4 regions of the Streptomyces sp. NPDC020807 genome follow, and region 3 is predicted to be linked to each of the others. Evidence: riboswitches for the same ligand, from Rfam matches in the RefSeq annotation. Region 3 holds a riboswitch; each other region holds the start of a gene.

Region 1 (4,082 bases), on a different contig from region 3:
CCCTCGCCGACCACTACACCATCTGCGACGCCTACTTCTGCTCGACGCTCAGCGCCACGGGCCCCAACCGGACCTTCCTGTGGAGCGGCAGGATCGACGCCTCCAGCAAGGACGGCGGCGACGAGTCGGGCCTCACCTGGGAGACGTACGCCGAGGCGCTCCAGCGGGCCGGGGTGAGCTGGAAGGTCTACCAGAACGCACAGGACAACTACGGCGACAACGGCCTCGCCTACTTCAAGAAGTTCACCGACGCGCGCCCCGGCGACCCACTGTACGACCGGGGCATGGGCTCGGTCCCCAAGGTCACCGGCTCCACGCCCGACGACATCGCCGCCGCCATCCGCGCCGACGTGCTCGCGGGCACGCTCCCCCAGGTGTCCTGGGTGGTCGCCAACGAGGCCTTCTCCGAGCACCCGTACGCGCCTCCCGGCGACGGCGCCCACTTCGTCGACCTCGTCTACCGCGCCCTCGCCGCGAACCCCGAGGTCTTCGACTCCTCGGTCCTCTTCCTCAACTACGACGAGAACGACGGCTTCTTCGACCACGTGCCGCCGCCGGTCGCCCCGCCCGGAACACCGGGCGAGTACCTCGACGGCGTACCGATCGGCCTCGGCTTCCGCGTCCCCATGCTCGTCCTGTCGCCGTGGACGCGGGGCGGCTGGGTCAGCTCCGAGGTCTTCGACCACACGTCCGTCCTGCGCTTCCTGGAGACGTGGACGGCGGCCCTCGGCACCCCTGCCACCTGCCCCCACATCAGCGCGTGGCGGCGGAAGGTGACCGGGGACCTGACGGGAGTCTTCGACTTCGCGCACCCGGTGTACGGGGTTCCCGCCGGCCTGCCGTCGACGGCGAAGGTCATCGGACAGGCCACCTGCGGCCCGCTCCCGAACCCCGTCCCGCAGAACAACGCCCTGCCCGCGCAGGAGCCCGGCACCCGTCCGGCGCGCGCGATCCCCTACCAGGTCAACGGCAACCTCGACCGGTTCGAGTTCGGCGCCGCCGGCAAGATCCTGGCCTGGTTCTCGATGACGAACCAGGGTGCGGAGGCCAAGCGGCCGGCGCACTTCTCGATCCACCCGCACCAGTACCGGGACACGGCCGCGTGGCAGTACACGGTCGACGCCGGCGGCACGGCCTCCGACTACTTCAACATCGGACTCGGGTCCGGCTCCGGGAAGTACGACATCTCGATGATGGGCCCCAACCGCTTCCTGCGCCGCTTCATCGGCGACGCGTCGAAGGCGGGCAAGGCCGTCGAGGTCGCGGCCCGGTTCGCGCCCGAGGCCGGGACCGGCAGGACGGCCCTGTGGTTCAGGATGACCAACGCCTCGGCCGGGCCCGTCACCTTCACGATCCGCTCCAACGCCTACCGCTCGGACGGGCCGTGGACGTACACGGTGGCCGCGAACTCCTCCCGCGAGGACTTCTTCAACGCGGTCGCGTACAACGACGGCTGGTACGACTTCACGGTCTTCGCCGACATCGACGGCACCTGGTCACGCCGGTACACCGGGCACATCGAGACGGGCGCGCCGAGCGTCACCGGCTGAACCCCCTTCAACGGCCCGCTTCGGCGGCGCGCCGGACGGTGGCGTCGAGGAGGGCCACCGCGTCCTCGGCCGTGCGGCCGGGGGCGCGGTTCCACGGTCCGATGAGGTCGTTCCAGCCGCGCGACCTGAGCTCCGTCATCACCCAGGCCGCCGCCTCGTTCATCGTGTCGGCGCTGCCGTGACCGAGGCGGTGCGCGGCGAGGAGGGCCCCGCAGACGCAACGGGCTCCGCGCCGGTCGCGCAGCTTGTACGGGGCGTTCTGCCACCCCCATTCGGTGAGCACGAGCCGGGCGTAGCCGAGGTGGACCGAGGGGAGGAGGTCGCCGCGGCCGACGCGTCGCCAGGCGTGCAGCCGGTCCGGCAGGACGGCGCCGAGGCGGCCGGGGAGGCGGCGGTCGGCGGGGAGGGCGGGCGGCAGGGAGTCGAGGGCCTGGGCCACGAGCCGGTCGACCGGGACGGAGAGCAGGCTCCGCCAGTCCTTCCCGGGAGCGACCGCCCCGACGACCGCCCCGGCCTCCGGCGCGACGTCCGGTCCGACGTCCGTCCAGTCGGCCGCGATCCGCCGCCAGGCGGCGGACTCGTACAGCGCGGCGGCCTCGCGGTCGACGAGGTCGGGGCTCGGCGGGGCGGTCACGGGCGGCATTCGGCACTCCTCGGTCGGGTAGCACCATCTTTGATGAGGAATGCCCGGTTTGCGACTTTTACCCGTGCGTTCGGGGGCGACTCGGGGCGGCTCGCGCATATTCGGCATATTCGGACATTGAACGCCGCGTGACGTGATTCACGTTTCGGAATGCGCGAGGGTGATCGACTTCTCGGCAGGCCATGGGACACACGGCAGTTCCGCACCGCCGGCGGCCGGTCGATCTTGAATTCCGTGAATTCCACGTCCCCTTTCGCACTCCACCGACCATCCCCCTCTTGTTGTCCCGCGCATTCCTGGCCTACGGTCACCCCCATTCGAGCGGATCGCCTAATCCTGCCACCGCTCGAAATACCTCCCTTTCACCCGACGGCAGGAGCGGGGGACCCACGAATACGCCGGACCGGATTCCCGGGACGGCTCGGGGTGCAGCCGCGTGCGCGCGGCCGGACACCTCCCGTCCGAACCCGACAGCTCACCTCGCAGGCGCCGGAGAGGAACCCGACATGCCTGCTCACGGTAAGCACCGCCGCCCCCGACGCCGTCCCGTCTCCCAGGGCATCGCCCTGGTCGGCACGGGTGGGGTCGCCCTCGCGCTCCCGCTGATCGCCCCGGCCTCGGCCGGTGCCGCACCCGCCTCCGGAGCCCCGGCGATCGCCGCCCCCGCGGCCGCTCCCGCCGCCTCCCCCGCCGCCGCGGCGCCGGTCGCGCTCTCGGCCCCGACCGCCGCCACGGCCGCCCGCACGTACACCGTCGTCAGCGGCGACTCCCTTTCCCTGATCGCACAGAAGAAGGGAATCCAGGGCGGCTGGAAGAGCCTTTACCGGGCCAACAGGGCCGCCGTGGGTGACAATCCGTCACTCATTCACCCCGGCCTCGAACTGACACTTCGTCGGAATTCCGCGAAGCCCGTTTCCGCCCCGGCGAAGAAGAGCTCCACGACGGACCGCGCCAGCCGCTCCGAGCGCCGCGCGGCCCCCGCCCAGGCGGCTCCTGCCCAGGCGGCTCCTGCCCAGGCCCCCGCCCGGGCCGCCGCTCCGGTGCAGGCCGCCCCCGCGCGGGCCGTGCAGGCCGCCCCCGCCGCCACCCAGTACGCCGACAACCTCGACGGATGGATCCGCGAGTCCCTCGACATCATGGCCCGCAACGGCATCCCGGGCTCGTACGACGGCATCCTCCGCAACATCATGCGCGAGTCCTCCGGCAACCCGCAGGCCATCAACCTGTGGGACTCCAACGCCGCCGCCGGCACGCCCTCGAAGGGCCTGCTCCAGGTGATCCAGCCGACCTTCGACGCCTACCACGTGCCCGGCACGTCGACCGACCTCTTCGACCCGGTCGCCAACATCACCGCCGCCTCCAACTACGCCGCCGACCGCTACGGCTCGATCGACAACGTCAACGGCGCCTACTGACGCCGGAAGCACCCGGTGAACCAGGAGGTGGCGAGCTCCGCCACCTCCTCCAGGGCACCGGGTTCCGCGAAGAGGTGCGTGGCGCCCTCGACGACCGCCAGCCGGTTCTCGCAGCGCAGCAGCGCCTGCGCCCGCCGGTTCAGGTCCAGGACGAGCGCGTCCCGGCCGCCCACCACGAGGAGGGTCGGGGCGCGCACCCGTGCCAGCCGTTCCCCGGCGAGGTCGGGCCTGCCTCCTCGTGACACCACGGCGTCGATCCCCGCGCCGGCGTCCGCCGCCGCCCACAGCGCCGCCGCCGCGCCCGTACTCGCGCCGAAGTACCCGAGCGGCAGCCCGGCGCACTCCGGCCGTCCGGCCAGCCACTCCGTGGCGCCCGCGAGACGGCCGGCGAGCAGCGGGGTGTCGAAGACCCGCGCCCGGTCCGCCGCCTCCTGCTCCGTCAGCAGGTCGAACAGCAGAGTGCCGAGTCCGGCC
Region 2 (4,082 bases), on a different contig from region 3:
GTCCGAGACCTGCTCGTAGAAGCTGACGAGCCGGTCGGCGTCGTCGACGGTGATGGGCCTGATGCGCGCGGTGCCGCCGTCCCGGAGCACCACGTCGGCCTCCCAGTGATCGGGGTAGGCGTGCTCCGACGGCTCCGAGGCGCTCTGCATGGGGTCAGCCTAAGGGTGGTACGCCCTACGGGCATCGGTCGCGCGGCGCGCGGCGGGCGGGCAAGGTGGGGAGGGCCGAAAGACGGTCCGTTCCGGGCCGAAGGTCGGCTTGAGCACCGCGCATCCCGTGAGAGACTGGTCTAGACAACCCGCTTGAGACCCGAAGGGCAACACCATGGCTGAGCGCCGCGTCAACGTCGGCTGGGCCGAGGGCCTGCACGCCCGCCCCGCGTCCATCTTCGTCCGTGCCGCCACGGCTTCCGGCGTGCCGGTGACGATCGCCAAGTCCGAGGGCACCCCCGTGAACGCCGCGTCCATGCTCGCGGTGCTCGGCCTGGGTGCGCAGGGCGGCGAGGAGGTCGTCCTCGCTTCCGACGCCGAGGGCGCCGAGACCGCTCTCGACCGCCTCGCGAAGCTGGTCGCCGAGGGCCTGGACGAGCTCCCCGAGACCGTCTGATCCGGACCACCGCACGACGAATGGCCCGGCCGCCGGAATTCCGGCGGCCGGGCCATTCGCATTCCGGAGCGCCGGTTTCACCTTTTCCAGGCAGCACGAAAAGCGCGGTTCGAATTTCCCCCCGCATACGTCTCTTTGTATACGGCGCGCATGTTAATTCCGGCCGCTCGCCGTGTTGACGACATGTTGCGAAACCCTCACGCGGGCGCCGTCCGGTCTTTTGAGCCGGTGCAGCCCGAGCGTGCGTTCCGCGTGCAGGGCGGTCAGCGCCCTGGCCCGCTCGGCGTCCCCCCGCGCGACCGCGTCCACGATGGCGCCGTGCTCCGCCCAGGCCTCGACGGGCTTGGCCGGCTGGTCGACCGCGTACATCCAGGCGATCTTGTGCCGCAGCTGGGTCAGCAGCGCCGTCAGGGCCGGGCTGCCGGAGGCCTGCGCGAGGGTCTCGTGGAACCAGGCCCCGAGCGCCCGCAGATCCTCGCCCTGGCCGCGCCTGGCCCGCTCCTGCCCCAGCCTGACCAGGCCCCGCAACACCTTGAGGTGCGCCTCCGTACGCCGCTGCGCGGCCCTGGCGGCGCCCAGCGGTTCGAGGAGGGCCCGCATGTCGAGGAGATCGGCCGCCTCCTGTTCGGTGGGTTCGGCGACGTGGGCGCCGGCGTGCCGCCGGGTGACGACGAAGCCCTCGGACTCCAGGGTGCGCAGGGCCTCGCGGACCGGGACACGGGAGACCCCGTAGCGGCGGGCGAGCTGCTCCTCGGTCAGCCGCCCTCCCCGCTCGAAGACGCCCGAGACGATGTCGTCCCGGATCGCCGTGCATACCGATTGCGCGGGAACGCGCATGACCGACCTCCGCTTTCTTCCGCGAGAGACCGACTCTATTGCAGCAGAGCGGAAATTCCGATGCCCCCCGAGAATTCAAAAAGCCCCGGCTCTGGACGAGCCGGGGCTTTCGTGACGCGGAACGCGCGGTACGTCAGAGGCTGACGCCGCGGGCGCGGAGGTACGTGATGGGGTTGATGTCCGAGCCGTACTCGGCGCCCGTCCGGGCCTCGAAGTGGAGGTGGGGGCCGGTCGAGTTGCCGGTCGAGCCCGAGATGCCTATCTGCTGGCCCGGCTCGACGGTCTGGCCGACGTAGACCCCGATGGACGAGAGGTGCCCGTACTGGGTGTACGTGCCGTCGTTCATCTGGATGACGATGTTGTTGCCGTACGCGCCGCCCCAGCCGGCCTCGACGACGGTGCCGGAGCCGACGGAGACGACGCTGCTGCCGTAGGCGGCGTGGAAGTCGATGCCGGAGTGGCTGCCGGAGGACCAGAGCGAGCCGCCGGTCTTGTAGCCGGTGCTCACGTACGAGCCGGCGACGGGGAGCTGGAAGGTGGCGAGGCGGCGGCGCTCGGCCTCGCGGGCGGCGCGCTCGCGCTCCTCGCGGACCTCCTTGGCGCGGGCCTCGGCCTTGCGCTTGGCCTCCGCGCGGGCCTCGGCCTCGGCCTTCGCCTTGGCGGCGGCCTCGAAGGCCTCCTGCTCCTGGGCGGCGACCTGGGCGTTGACCCGGTCCGCGAGGGAGTCCTCGGTGATCACCTGGGTGAGCCCGGTGTCCTCGGCGGAGCGGTTGTCACCGTCGGCGGCGAGCGCCGGGGAGGCGAGGGTTCCTATGACGCCGGTGGTCGCGAGCGTCGCGACGCCCGCTATACCCGCGCTGCGGCGAGCCATCCGGCTCGGACCACGATGCTTCCCGGTGGCACGGGTGAACGCCAAGGCTGTTCCTTTCCTTCCTTCTCGCCTACCGGGTTAGCTGACGGGTTCGGAGCAGGAAGGTCTCCTACGAGCCCCTCCGTCGGTGACGAAGGCGCCCGATTCACCCCAGGGACTATGGGTCCCCGGCTCCCCAGGCTCGCGCCTGACGGGGACTCGGCGATGACTGTCCGTCGCCGCGGGTGCGGCACGTGCAACTGCCGGACAGCCGCCCCGACGCTATGCGTCCCGTCTTCCCATCACCAAACAGACACGCCTGTTTGTAAGACATGCCACAGGTCATACTGTCGACTTGTTCCCAATTCAGACATAGCGGAAGGCCCCGACGAAACCATGACGTCGGGGCCTCCTCGGGCCGTGCCGGCAAGCTGGTTGTCAGCCCGTCGGATCAGCCCGTCACGACCGTGACCTCGCCGATCCCGAGCGCGCGCACCGGCTCCGCGATCTGCGCCGCGTCGCCCACCAGGACGGTGACGAGCCGGTCCACCGGGAAGGCGTTGACGACGGCGGCGGTCGCCTCGACCGTGCCCGTCTCGGCCAGCCGGGCGTACAACCGGGCCTGGTAGTCGTCCGGGAGGTGCTGCTCGACCTGGTCGGCGAGCGTCCCGGCGACCGAACCGGCCGTCTCGTACTTGAGCGGGGCCACGCCCACCAGGTTCTGCACGGCGGTCTCGCGCTCGCCGTCGGTGAGGCCCTCGGCGGCGAGGGTCCGCAGCACCTTCCACAGGTCGTCAAGTGCCGGACCGGTGTTGGGGGTGTCGACCGAACCGCTGATCGCGAGCATCGACGCGCCGCGCCCCTCGGCGTCGGAGCGCAGCACCTGCCCGAAGGCCCGCACGCCGTACGTGTAGCCCTTCTCCTCGCGCAGGACCCGGTCGAGCCGGGACGTGAGCGTGCCGCCCAGGCAGTACGTGCCGAGGACCTGAGCCGCCCAGACGCTGTCGTGACGGTCCGGACCGATCCGGCCGATCAGCAACTGGGTCTGGACCGCGCCCGGCCGGTCCACGATGACGACCCGTCCGGTGTCGTCGGCGGTGATCGACGGCATCGGCAGCGGCTCGCCCGGCTCGCCCGTCCAGGCGCCCAGCGTCTCGGCGAGGAGCTTGTCGAGGTCGACACCGGTCAGGTCGCCGACGACCACGGCGGTCGCCGTGGCGGGCCGCACGTGCGCGTCGTAGAACGCGCGGACCGCGGCGGCGTCGATCGCCTTGACGGTCTCCTCGGTGCCCTGGCGCGGCCGGGACAGCCGCGACTCCGCCGGGAACAGCTCCTTGGAGAGCTGCTTGGCCGCGCGCCGCGCCGGGTTGGCCGCCTCGTGCGGGATCTCGTCGAGCCGGTTGGCCACGAGGCGCTCGATCTCCTCCACCGGGAACGCCGGGGAGATGAGGGCCTCGGAGAGCAGCCCGAGCGCCTTGGGCAGCCGGGAGACCGGGACCTCCAGGGAGACCCGTACGCCCGGGTGGTCGGCGTGCGCGTCGAGCGTCGCGCCGCAGCGCTCCAGCTCGGCCGCGAACTCCTCGGCGCTGCGCTGGTCCGTGCCCTCCGAGAGCGCGCGGGCCATGATCGTGGCGACGCCGTCGAGACCGGCGGGCTCGGCGTCGAGCGGCGCCGGGAGGAAGATCTCCACGGCGACGACCTGCTGGCCGGGGCGGTGACTCGTCAGCACCGTCAGGCCGTTGGACAGGCTGCCGCGGTCCGGGGCCGGGAAGGCCCAGGGCTTGGCCT
Region 3 (4,082 bases):
GGTGAGGAAGCCGGAGGCGAGACCGAAGTACGGCACGGAGGACAGTCCGGCCTCAGCGACGGTGTCGAGGAGCGGGCCCTCGTACGTCTCGCGCGAGACGAGGTTGTAGTGCGGCTGGAGCGCCACGTACCGGGCGAGGCCCTCCGCCTCCGCGAAGTCGAGGGAGGCGCGCAGCCGCTCCGGGGAGATGTTGGAGGCGGCGACGGCCCGCACCTTGCCGTCCTTCACGAGCTGGTCGAGGGCGGTGACGATCTCCTCGACGGGGACCGTCTCGTCGTCGAAGTGCGTGTAGTAGAGGTCGATGTGGTCGGTGCCGAGGCGGCGGAGCGACTCCTCGACGGCGCCCTTGACGGTGGTGGCGGCGAGGCCCTTGTAGCGGGGGTGGGCACCGACCTTGGTCGCGATGACGAGGTCGTCGCGGTTGCCTCGGGAGGCCAGCCAGCGGCCGATGACCGCCTCGGACTCGCCGCCCTCGTGGCCCTCGGCCCAGGAGGAGTACATGTCGGCGGTGTCGACGAAGTTGCCGCCCGCGGCGACGTACGCGTCGAGGACGGCGAAGGACTCGGCCTCGTCGGAGGTCCAGCCGAAGACGTTGCCGCCGAGGGCGAGCGGGAAGACGTGCAGGTCGGAAGCGCCCAGCGGGCGGAGAGTCGTCATGGTGTGATCAACTGCCCGCGCCGCCGGGGCTATTCCGTACGGGAGGGAGAGCCGGCACGGGAGGGAGAGCCGGCACGGGAGGGAGAGCCGGACTCGACCGGCCTCAGATCGTCAGGCCCTTGGAGCGGAGCCAGGCCGCCGGGTCGATGCCGTCGCCGCCCGCCGTGTGGACCTCCATGTGGAGGTGGGCGCCGGTGACGTTGCCGGTGGCGCCGACGCGGCCGATCGTCTCGCCGGTGCCCACCGTCTGGCCCGCGCTGACCAGCATCGACGACAGGTGGCAGTACCAGACCTCGGTGCCGTCCTCCAGCTCCAGGACGATCCGGTAGCCGTACGAGCCGGACCACGCGGCCGACTTCACGGTCGCGCCGTGGACCGCCTTCAGCGGCGTGCCCGTGGGCGCGGCGAAGTCGAGGCCGGTGTGGTAGCCGGAGGACCACATCGAGCCGGACTGCATGTAGGTGGCGGTGAGGCTGTACGAGGAGAGCGGCAGCGAGTAGCTGGCGGCGAGCTGCGCCAGGCGCTCGGCCTCCGCCTTCTCCGCGGCGATCCGCTCTGCCTCGGCCTTCTCGGCGGCGATCCGCTCGGCCTCCGCCTTGGCCTCCGCTTCGGCCTTGGCCTTGGCTTCGGCTTCCGCCTCGGCCTCGGCCGCCGCGGCCTCCGTCGCCGCCTTCTCGGCCGCGAGGCGCTCGGCCTCCGCCTTCTCGGCGGCGTCGGCCTCGGCCTGCTGCTGCTCGGCCTGCTGGAGGATGCGGGCGCGCAGGATCTCGCCCGCGTCGACGGTGCTGGCCGTGGGCTGCGTGGACGGGGTGAAGGTGGCGGCGGTGGCGGTGTTCGCGGTCGCCGTGGCGGCCCCGGCCCGGGCGGTCTCGTCGGCGGCAGCGGCCGGGGCGGTGCGCTCGGCGGCGGGGGTGACGTAGGTGGCGGCGGTGAGCGGGTTCGCGTTGCCGGTCGTTCCGGTGGAGTTCCCGGAGCCGTTCGAGCCGCCCGTGCCCCGCTCCTCGTCGGCGAAGAACTCGCCGACGCCGGGGAGGTCCTCCGCTGCCGGGAGGTGCAGGTCGGGGAGGTCCGGCAGGTCGGGGAGGGCTATCGAGACCGGGGGCTTCTCCTGCGCGGTGGCGAGGCCGCCCGCGCCGACGGCGGCGATCACGCCGACGCCGAGGACGGTGGAGGAGCGGGCGAAGTTGGAGCGCTGCTTGACGACCCGGTGCCGGCCGCCGGAGCGGCTCTCGGCGCGGAGGGATCCCTCGGTGGGGTTCCACTCGGTGCCCGGAGCGGCAGGACCCGCACCACCACCGAAGGCGTCGAAGGGGGCTTCGGGTGCGGGAGTGTTGGACGCCACGGAGGCGCGCTCCTTTCCTTCCTTCTCGCCTACCGGGTTAGCTGACGGGTTCGGAGCAGGAAGGTCTCCTACGGGCCCGGTCGCACGGGTGCGTGTTCCGCACGGGTGCGCATGGGCTCGATTCACCCCAAGTGGTGGTTCCCCGGTTCCCTTTCGGGATTCGGCGCGTGCGCACGGTGCCGTCTCTTGCGACGGCTGGGACGACCGCGCTGCGTTATCGAACGTTAATAGACACGGGGTCCCGATTCCAAGCCGTTCCCGGTGATCGTTCATTGAATTGGTGGGTTATCGCCCGAGTTGACCACCCTTCAGAAAGGGGGATCGGGGCACTTCGCAAACCCCGGCGATCTGACGTTATGTCAATTGTTATCCCAGTGAGACCCCTCGACTACCCATGGTCACCGACCCCGCCGAGGTCACCGGCCCGAGCCCTCGGGCGGCACCACCGGCATCGTCCGCCGCCGCTCCGGCTGCCCCGTCGCCGGACGGCTCAGCGCGAGCAGCGCCATGTCGTCCGTCGACTCGCCGCCCGTGTGGAGCCGTACGTCGTCCACGAGCGCGTCGAGCAGCTCCTCGGGCCCCGGGAAGATCCGCCCCGCGAGCCGGCGCGCCGGGTCGTAGAAGACGCCCGCCGCGTTCCGCGCCTCCGAGAGCCCGTCCGTGTAGAAGAGGAGCGTCGCGCCCCGGGGGTACGGGCGTTCCTCGACGCGGTCCGGCCAGACCGCCAGCTCGCCCATGCCGAGCGGCAGCGCGGGCTCCGTCGGATCCAGGACGTCCAGGCTCCCGTCCATGGAGAGGAGCAGCGGCGGCGGATGGCCGCGGTTGACGATCCGTACGGTCGCGCCGTCGTCCGTCGTGCCGTCGCCTCTCGTGCCGTCGCCTCTCGTGCCGTCGTCCGTCGTACCGTCGTCCGTCGTACCGTCGTCCGTCGTACCGTCGTCGGTCGTGCCGTCGCCCGCGGCGTCCGTCCCCGTCGGCGTCTTCGTCCTCGGGATCTCCGTCCTCGGGATCTCCGCGAGGACCGCCGTCGTGAACCCCTCGAACGCGTCGAGCCCGTCCCTGCGGGTGCCCTCGCGGGCCAGCGCCCGTTCCAGCCGGTGCGCGACGCCCTCCAGGCTCCGTTCCTGCTCGGCCGCCTCGCGGAACGCGCCGATGACGACGGCCACCGCCTCGACCGCGTCCATGCCCTTGCCCCGGACGTCCCCGACGACGAGCCGCACCCCGAACGGGGTGTCCTGGACGGCGAACAGGTCGCCGCCGATGAACGCGTCCGCCTGCGCCGCCTCGTACCGGGCCGCGCACTGGAGCCCGCCGATCCGCTCGGCGGGCGCGGGCAGCACCGCCTTCTGCGCGGTCTCCGCGATGACCCGCGCGGACGCGAGCCGTTCACCGCTGCGGCGCACGACCCGGTTGATGAGCATCGCGAGCGCCGAGACGGTGACGACCGTCAGGGTCTCGGTGAGGGCCGGGATCTCGTCGACGGTCCCGTTGTAGAGGTGCAGGCCGAAGGAGGCGAGGATCGCGGCGATCCCGGTGAGCAGGGTCGTGAGCGTCGAGAAGAACGGCGCGGCGATCAGCGGGGCGGCGGAGAAGAGCGGGGCTGCGGTGTACGAGGGCGGGGTCAGCACGTCGAAGACGACCCCGCCGACGATGATCAGCGGGGGCAGCGCGCGGAGGAAGCGCCGGGCGCCGCCGTACGGGCGGCCGTCCTTGCCGCCACCCGTACGGAGCCGCCCGCCGCCCGCCGCTCCTAGGGGGTGACCCACCTGTGCTCTCCTGCCCGGCCGGTGTCGTACCGCGTCCTCCCCAGGGTGGCCGCCGCCGCAGCGGGCGGCGACCTCCACGGGGCCGACTGGCGTACGTACGCGGCCGCGGCGCGAGCAGGACGAGCACGGCGGGCGCCCGCCGGCTCATGTCGCTCACGCGTCGATCATCCGCACGTCACTCACTCACAGTGCGGGCGACGCTACGGTGGGGCAGGACGCGCCCGCAAAGAGCCGGCCCGGTTTCGGCCACCGCTCACTTCGGGCAGCGGAGCCCCGAGGGGTCAGAGGTTCCGCTCGGCGTAGACCGCCATCGCGTC
Region 4 (4,082 bases), on a different contig from region 3:
TGAGTTGACGATCCGTCAGAACTGTGATCTTCGCGTGATCGGGGCTCCATCGACTTGTGACGGGCGTTCGAATGCCGCTACGTTTCCCGGCAGTCTCAGCCGTCACGCGAAAGGCCTCCCTATGCGCTCCGGGAACGGACGACACCGTCGCCCCCGTCAGGCCCCCGCCCTCGTCGTCGCCGCGGGGGTGACCGGGTCCGCCATGGCGCTGCCGCTGCTCGCCACCGGATCCGCCTCCGCCGCCGACGCCGCCACCTGGGACCGGGTCGCCGAGTGCGAGTCCGGCAGCCAGTGGAGCGCGAACTTCGGCAACGGGATGTACGGCGGCCTCCAGTTCACCCAGGACAGCTGGGAGCGGAACGGCGGCCTCGCGTACGCGCCCAGCCCCGACCTCGCCAGCCGCGCCCAGCAGATCGCGGTGGCCGACAAGGCGTTCGCCGCCGGCGGCACGGACTGGGCGACCTGCGCGCCGATCGCGGGCCTCAGGAACGACGGCAAGGCCACCGGAGTCGACCCGGGCCCGGCCACGCCCTCGGCGACGTCCACGGGGCCCGTCGCGGAGTCGAACCGGACCTCCGAGGTGCCGTCGGCGTCCGCGGCGACACCTTCTGACGCCTCCTCCGCCTCCTCCGCCGACGGTTCCGCCGGTACGTCCGCGGGTACGCCGTCGGGCGCCCCCTCCGAGGACGCGAAGGCCCCGGAGCGCTCGGTCGCCCCCGCCGCCCCCGTGACGCCCGCCACCCCGGCGACGCCCGCGACCCCGGCCACGCCCGGGACGCCGAGCGCCCCCGCGACCGGCGCCACCCCGACGACGCCCGGCACGCCGACCGCTCCCGGTACGGGGAAGCCCTCGGCGCCCACCACACCCGACACGCCCACCGCCCCGGTCGCGCCCGACGCCTCGGTGACGCCCGTCGCCCCCGACGGCTCCGGCACGCCCACCACGCCCGTAACGCCCGGTACGTCCGAAACGCCCGATGCGGCGGCGGGTGACGCCTCGTCGGTCGCGCCCGGCACGGGCAAGCATCGGGGTGCCCCCGCCCCGGAGGAAACCGACAAGGCAGGTAAAACCGACATCACCGACTCCACGACTGACGCGGTGAAGGATTCGGGCACAACGGACAGTCAGGGCGCTTCGGACGCGTACACCGTGCGGCCGGGTGACAACCTGTCGGAGATTGCACAGGAGAACGAACTCCCCGGCGGCTGGAACGCCCTCTATGACGCCAACCGCGGGACGGTGGGCGCCGATCCGGACCACATCCTCCCTGGTCAGAGCCTCGATCTGACGGTCGGTTCGGAATCCAAGGCGGAGTAGTTCGCGGTCTTATGTCCGCATTTGGGTAAGTGAGACATGGGTCTCTTCGTCCCAACTGGCGTGTCACTACCGCGAACTTTGCTCCCGTCACCTCCCACCTGCGCAAACGCCCCCCGCCGGAGGGCAAGTAGGGGCGAATTCTCCGCAATGTCGCCCTTTGAGCTTCCGGCGGGCTTGTGCCTATGGTCGTAACCGCTCGCCACCGCGGGCCCCGTCGACCGAAACGCCGAATCCTGCCGTCGGTCGAGGGAACAGTCGTCGCGCAAGCGCCGAAGGCAGGAGTGGGGGACCCAAGGTAAGTGCCGGTCCCGGCCGTTGAGAGACGGCCGAGAACGGCTTGGGGTGAAGCCGCGTGCAAGGACACGCGGCCGGGCAACTTTCCGGCCCGAACCCGACAGCTCACCTCACAGGCGTCGGTGAGGAGATTCCCCATGCTGTTTTCCGCCAAGGGCAAGCACCGTCGTCCCTCCAAGGCCACCCAGGTCGCCGCTCTCGTCGGCGTGACCGGCGTCGCCGTCGCCGCCCCGCTGATGACCGCGGGCACCGCCTCGGCCGCCACCGCCTCCGAGTGGGACCGCGTCGCCCAGTGCGAGTCGACCGGCAACTGGTCCATCAACACGGGCAACGGCTACTACGGCGGCCTGCAGTTCTCGGCGTCCACCTGGGCCGCGTACGGCGGCACCGCCTACGCCCCGACCGCCGACCAGGCGTCGAAGTCCCAGCAGATCGCCGTCGCCGAGAAGGTCCTGGCGAGCCAGGGCAAGGGCGCGTGGCCGAGCTGTGGCGTGGGCCTCTCCGGCGCCTCGTACTCCGGCGGCTCGGACTCCGGCTCCTCGTCGAGCAGCTCCTCGTCGAGCAGCTCCTCCTCGAACTCGGGCTCCTCCTCGTACTCGAAGAAGAGCTCCTCTTCCTCCAGCAGCTCGAACGGCTACACCCAGCAGCGCAAGGCCGAGCAGCCGACCACCCGCAGCGAGCAGCGCCAGGCCCCCAAGCAGTCGACGCAGCAGTACGCCGCGCCGAAGGCCGCCACGCAGAAGACCGTCACCACCCCGACCGGCAAGACGGTCAAGAAGGGCGACGGCGAGTACACGGTCAAGGCCGGCGACACGCTCAGCAAGATCGCCCAGGCGCAGGGCGTCACGGGCGGCTGGGCCAAGCTCTTCGACCTGAACAAGGACATCGTCGACAACGCCGACCTCATCTACGTGGGCCAGCAGCTCCACCTGAAGTGAGTCTGACGACGAACCCGCGGTGACCACCCCGCTCCGGCGCGCCTTCCCCCGTGCGCGCCGGAGCGGGGTTCTCCCCGTTTTCGGGGAGAACTTTGATTACTGTCCAGTAATTCTCGGGTCCTTCGTCCCGACATGCCCACCCTTGGGCCCTTTTTCGTCCCAGGGTGCGGGCGCACGGCTGGCCGGAGCCCCGGAGCCGGTTAGGCTCTTGTCGCAAGGCCAAGCGACCCTGCACCGACCTTGCGTCACATCCAGCGTCACATCCCAGAAGGAGATGCTCGTGCCGTCCATCGACGTCGTCGTAGCCCGGGAAATCCTGGACTCCCGAGGCAACCCCACGGTCGAGGTCGAGGTCGGCCTCGACGACGGCAGCACCGGCCGTGCTGCTGTTCCGTCCGGCGCCTCCACCGGTGCCTTCGAGGCCATCGAGCTCCGCGACGGTGACCCGAACCGTTACCTGGGCAAGGGTGTCGAGAAGGCCGTCCTCGCCGTCATCGAGCAGATCGGCCCGGAGCTCGTCGGCTACGACGCCACCGAGCAGCGCCTGATCGACCAGGCCATGTTCGACCTCGACGCCACCGAGAACAAGGGCTCGCTCGGCGCGAACGCCATCCTCGGCGTCTCGCTCGCCGTCGCGCACGCCGCCTCCGAGGCGTCCGACCTCCCGCTCTTCCGCTACCTGGGCGGCCCGAACGCGCACCTGCTGCCCGTTCCGATGATGAACATCCTCAACGGTGGGTCGCACGCCGACTCCAACGTCGACATCCAGGAGTTCATGATCGCCCCGATCGGCGCGGAGTCCTTCTCCGAGGCCCTTCGCTGGGGTGCGGAGATCTACCACACGCTCAAGAGCGTGCTGAAGCGCAAGGGCCTCTCCACCGGCCTCGGCGACGAGGGCGGCTTCGCCCCGAACCTGGAGTCGAACCGCGCCGCCCTCGACCTCATCGTCGAGGCCATCAAGGAGGCCGGCTACGCCCCCGGCACCGATGTCGCGCTCGCGCTCGACGTCGCCGCGTCCGAGTTCTACAAGGACGGCAAGTACGAGTTCGAGGGCAAGTCCCGCTCGGCCGCCGAGATGACCGAGTACTACGAGGAGCTCGTCGCCGCGTACCCGATGGTCTCCATCGAGGACCCGCTGTTCGAGGACGACTGGGCGGGCTGGAAGGTCCTCACCGACAAGCTGGGCTCCAAGGTCCAGATCGTCGGCGACGACCTCTTCGTCACCAACCCGGAGCGTCTGGCCCGCGGCATCGAGGAGGGCACCGCGAACGCCCTCCTGGTCAAGGTCAACCAGATCGGTTCGCTGACCGAGACCCTCGACGCCGTCGAGCTCGCCCAGCGCAACGGCTTCAAGTGCATGATGTCCCACCGCTCCGGCGAGACCGAGGACGTCACCATCGCCGACCTCGCGGTCGCCGTGAACTGCGGCCAGATCAAGACCGGCGCCCCGGCCCGCTCGGACCGCGTCGCCAAGTACAACCAGCTCCTGCGCATCGAGGAGATCCTCGACGACGCCGCGGTCTACGCCGGCC

The links. Region 3 has a riboswitch for cyclic di-AMP ahead of AB0G79_RS31195 (M23 family metallopeptidase). Riboswitches for the same ligand answer to the same signal wherever they lie in the genome.
Region 1: it holds a riboswitch for cyclic di-AMP, as region 3 does, so the genes downstream of both, AB0G79_RS10960 (LysM peptidoglycan-binding domain-containing protein) here and AB0G79_RS31195 (M23 family metallopeptidase) in region 3, are expected to answer to the same signal.
Region 2: it holds a riboswitch for cyclic di-AMP, as region 3 does, so the genes downstream of both, AB0G79_RS23805 (M23 family metallopeptidase) here and AB0G79_RS31195 (M23 family metallopeptidase) in region 3, are expected to answer to the same signal.
Region 4: it holds a riboswitch for cyclic di-AMP, as region 3 does, so the genes downstream of both, AB0G79_RS23390 (transglycosylase family protein) here and AB0G79_RS31195 (M23 family metallopeptidase) in region 3, are expected to answer to the same signal.

The regions. Positions count from the first base shown of each region.
Region 1 is NZ_JBFADU010000005.1:180,805-184,886, forward strand. It holds gene AB0G79_RS10950 (phosphocholine-specific phospholipase C) at 1-1,550, shown strand, start outside; gene AB0G79_RS10955 (hypothetical protein) at 1,558-2,193, opposite strand; cyclic di-AMP (ydaO/yuaA leader) riboswitch at 2,511-2,695, shown strand; gene AB0G79_RS10960 (LysM peptidoglycan-binding domain-containing protein) at 2,700-3,608, shown strand; gene AB0G79_RS10965 (alpha/beta family hydrolase) at 3,602-4,082, opposite strand, start outside.
Region 2 is NZ_JBFADU010000018.1:26,687-30,768, forward strand. It holds gene AB0G79_RS23790 (GNAT family N-acetyltransferase) at 1-150, opposite strand, end outside; gene AB0G79_RS23795 (HPr family phosphocarrier protein) at 326-607, shown strand; gene AB0G79_RS23800 (GntR family transcriptional regulator) at 761-1,444, opposite strand; gene AB0G79_RS23805 (M23 family metallopeptidase) at 1,578-2,360, opposite strand; cyclic di-AMP (ydaO/yuaA leader) riboswitch at 2,368-2,529, opposite strand; gene AB0G79_RS23810 (pitrilysin family protein) at 2,746-4,082, opposite strand, start outside.
Region 3 is NZ_JBFADU010000035.1:36,766-40,847, reverse strand. It holds gene AB0G79_RS31200 (aldo/keto reductase) at 1-657, opposite strand, end outside; gene AB0G79_RS31195 (M23 family metallopeptidase) at 761-1,999, opposite strand; cyclic di-AMP (ydaO/yuaA leader) riboswitch at 2,011-2,175, opposite strand; gene AB0G79_RS31190 (PP2C family protein-serine/threonine phosphatase) at 2,416-3,666, opposite strand; gene AB0G79_RS31185 (MerR family transcriptional regulator) at 4,047-4,082, opposite strand, start outside.
Region 4 is NZ_JBFADU010000017.1:91,984-96,065, forward strand. It holds gene AB0G79_RS23380 (cytochrome P450) at 1-3, shown strand, start outside; gene AB0G79_RS23385 (transglycosylase family protein) at 122-1,318, shown strand; cyclic di-AMP (ydaO/yuaA leader) riboswitch at 1,576-1,746, shown strand; gene AB0G79_RS23390 (transglycosylase family protein) at 1,750-2,550, shown strand; gene eno (phosphopyruvate hydratase) at 2,825-4,082, shown strand, end outside.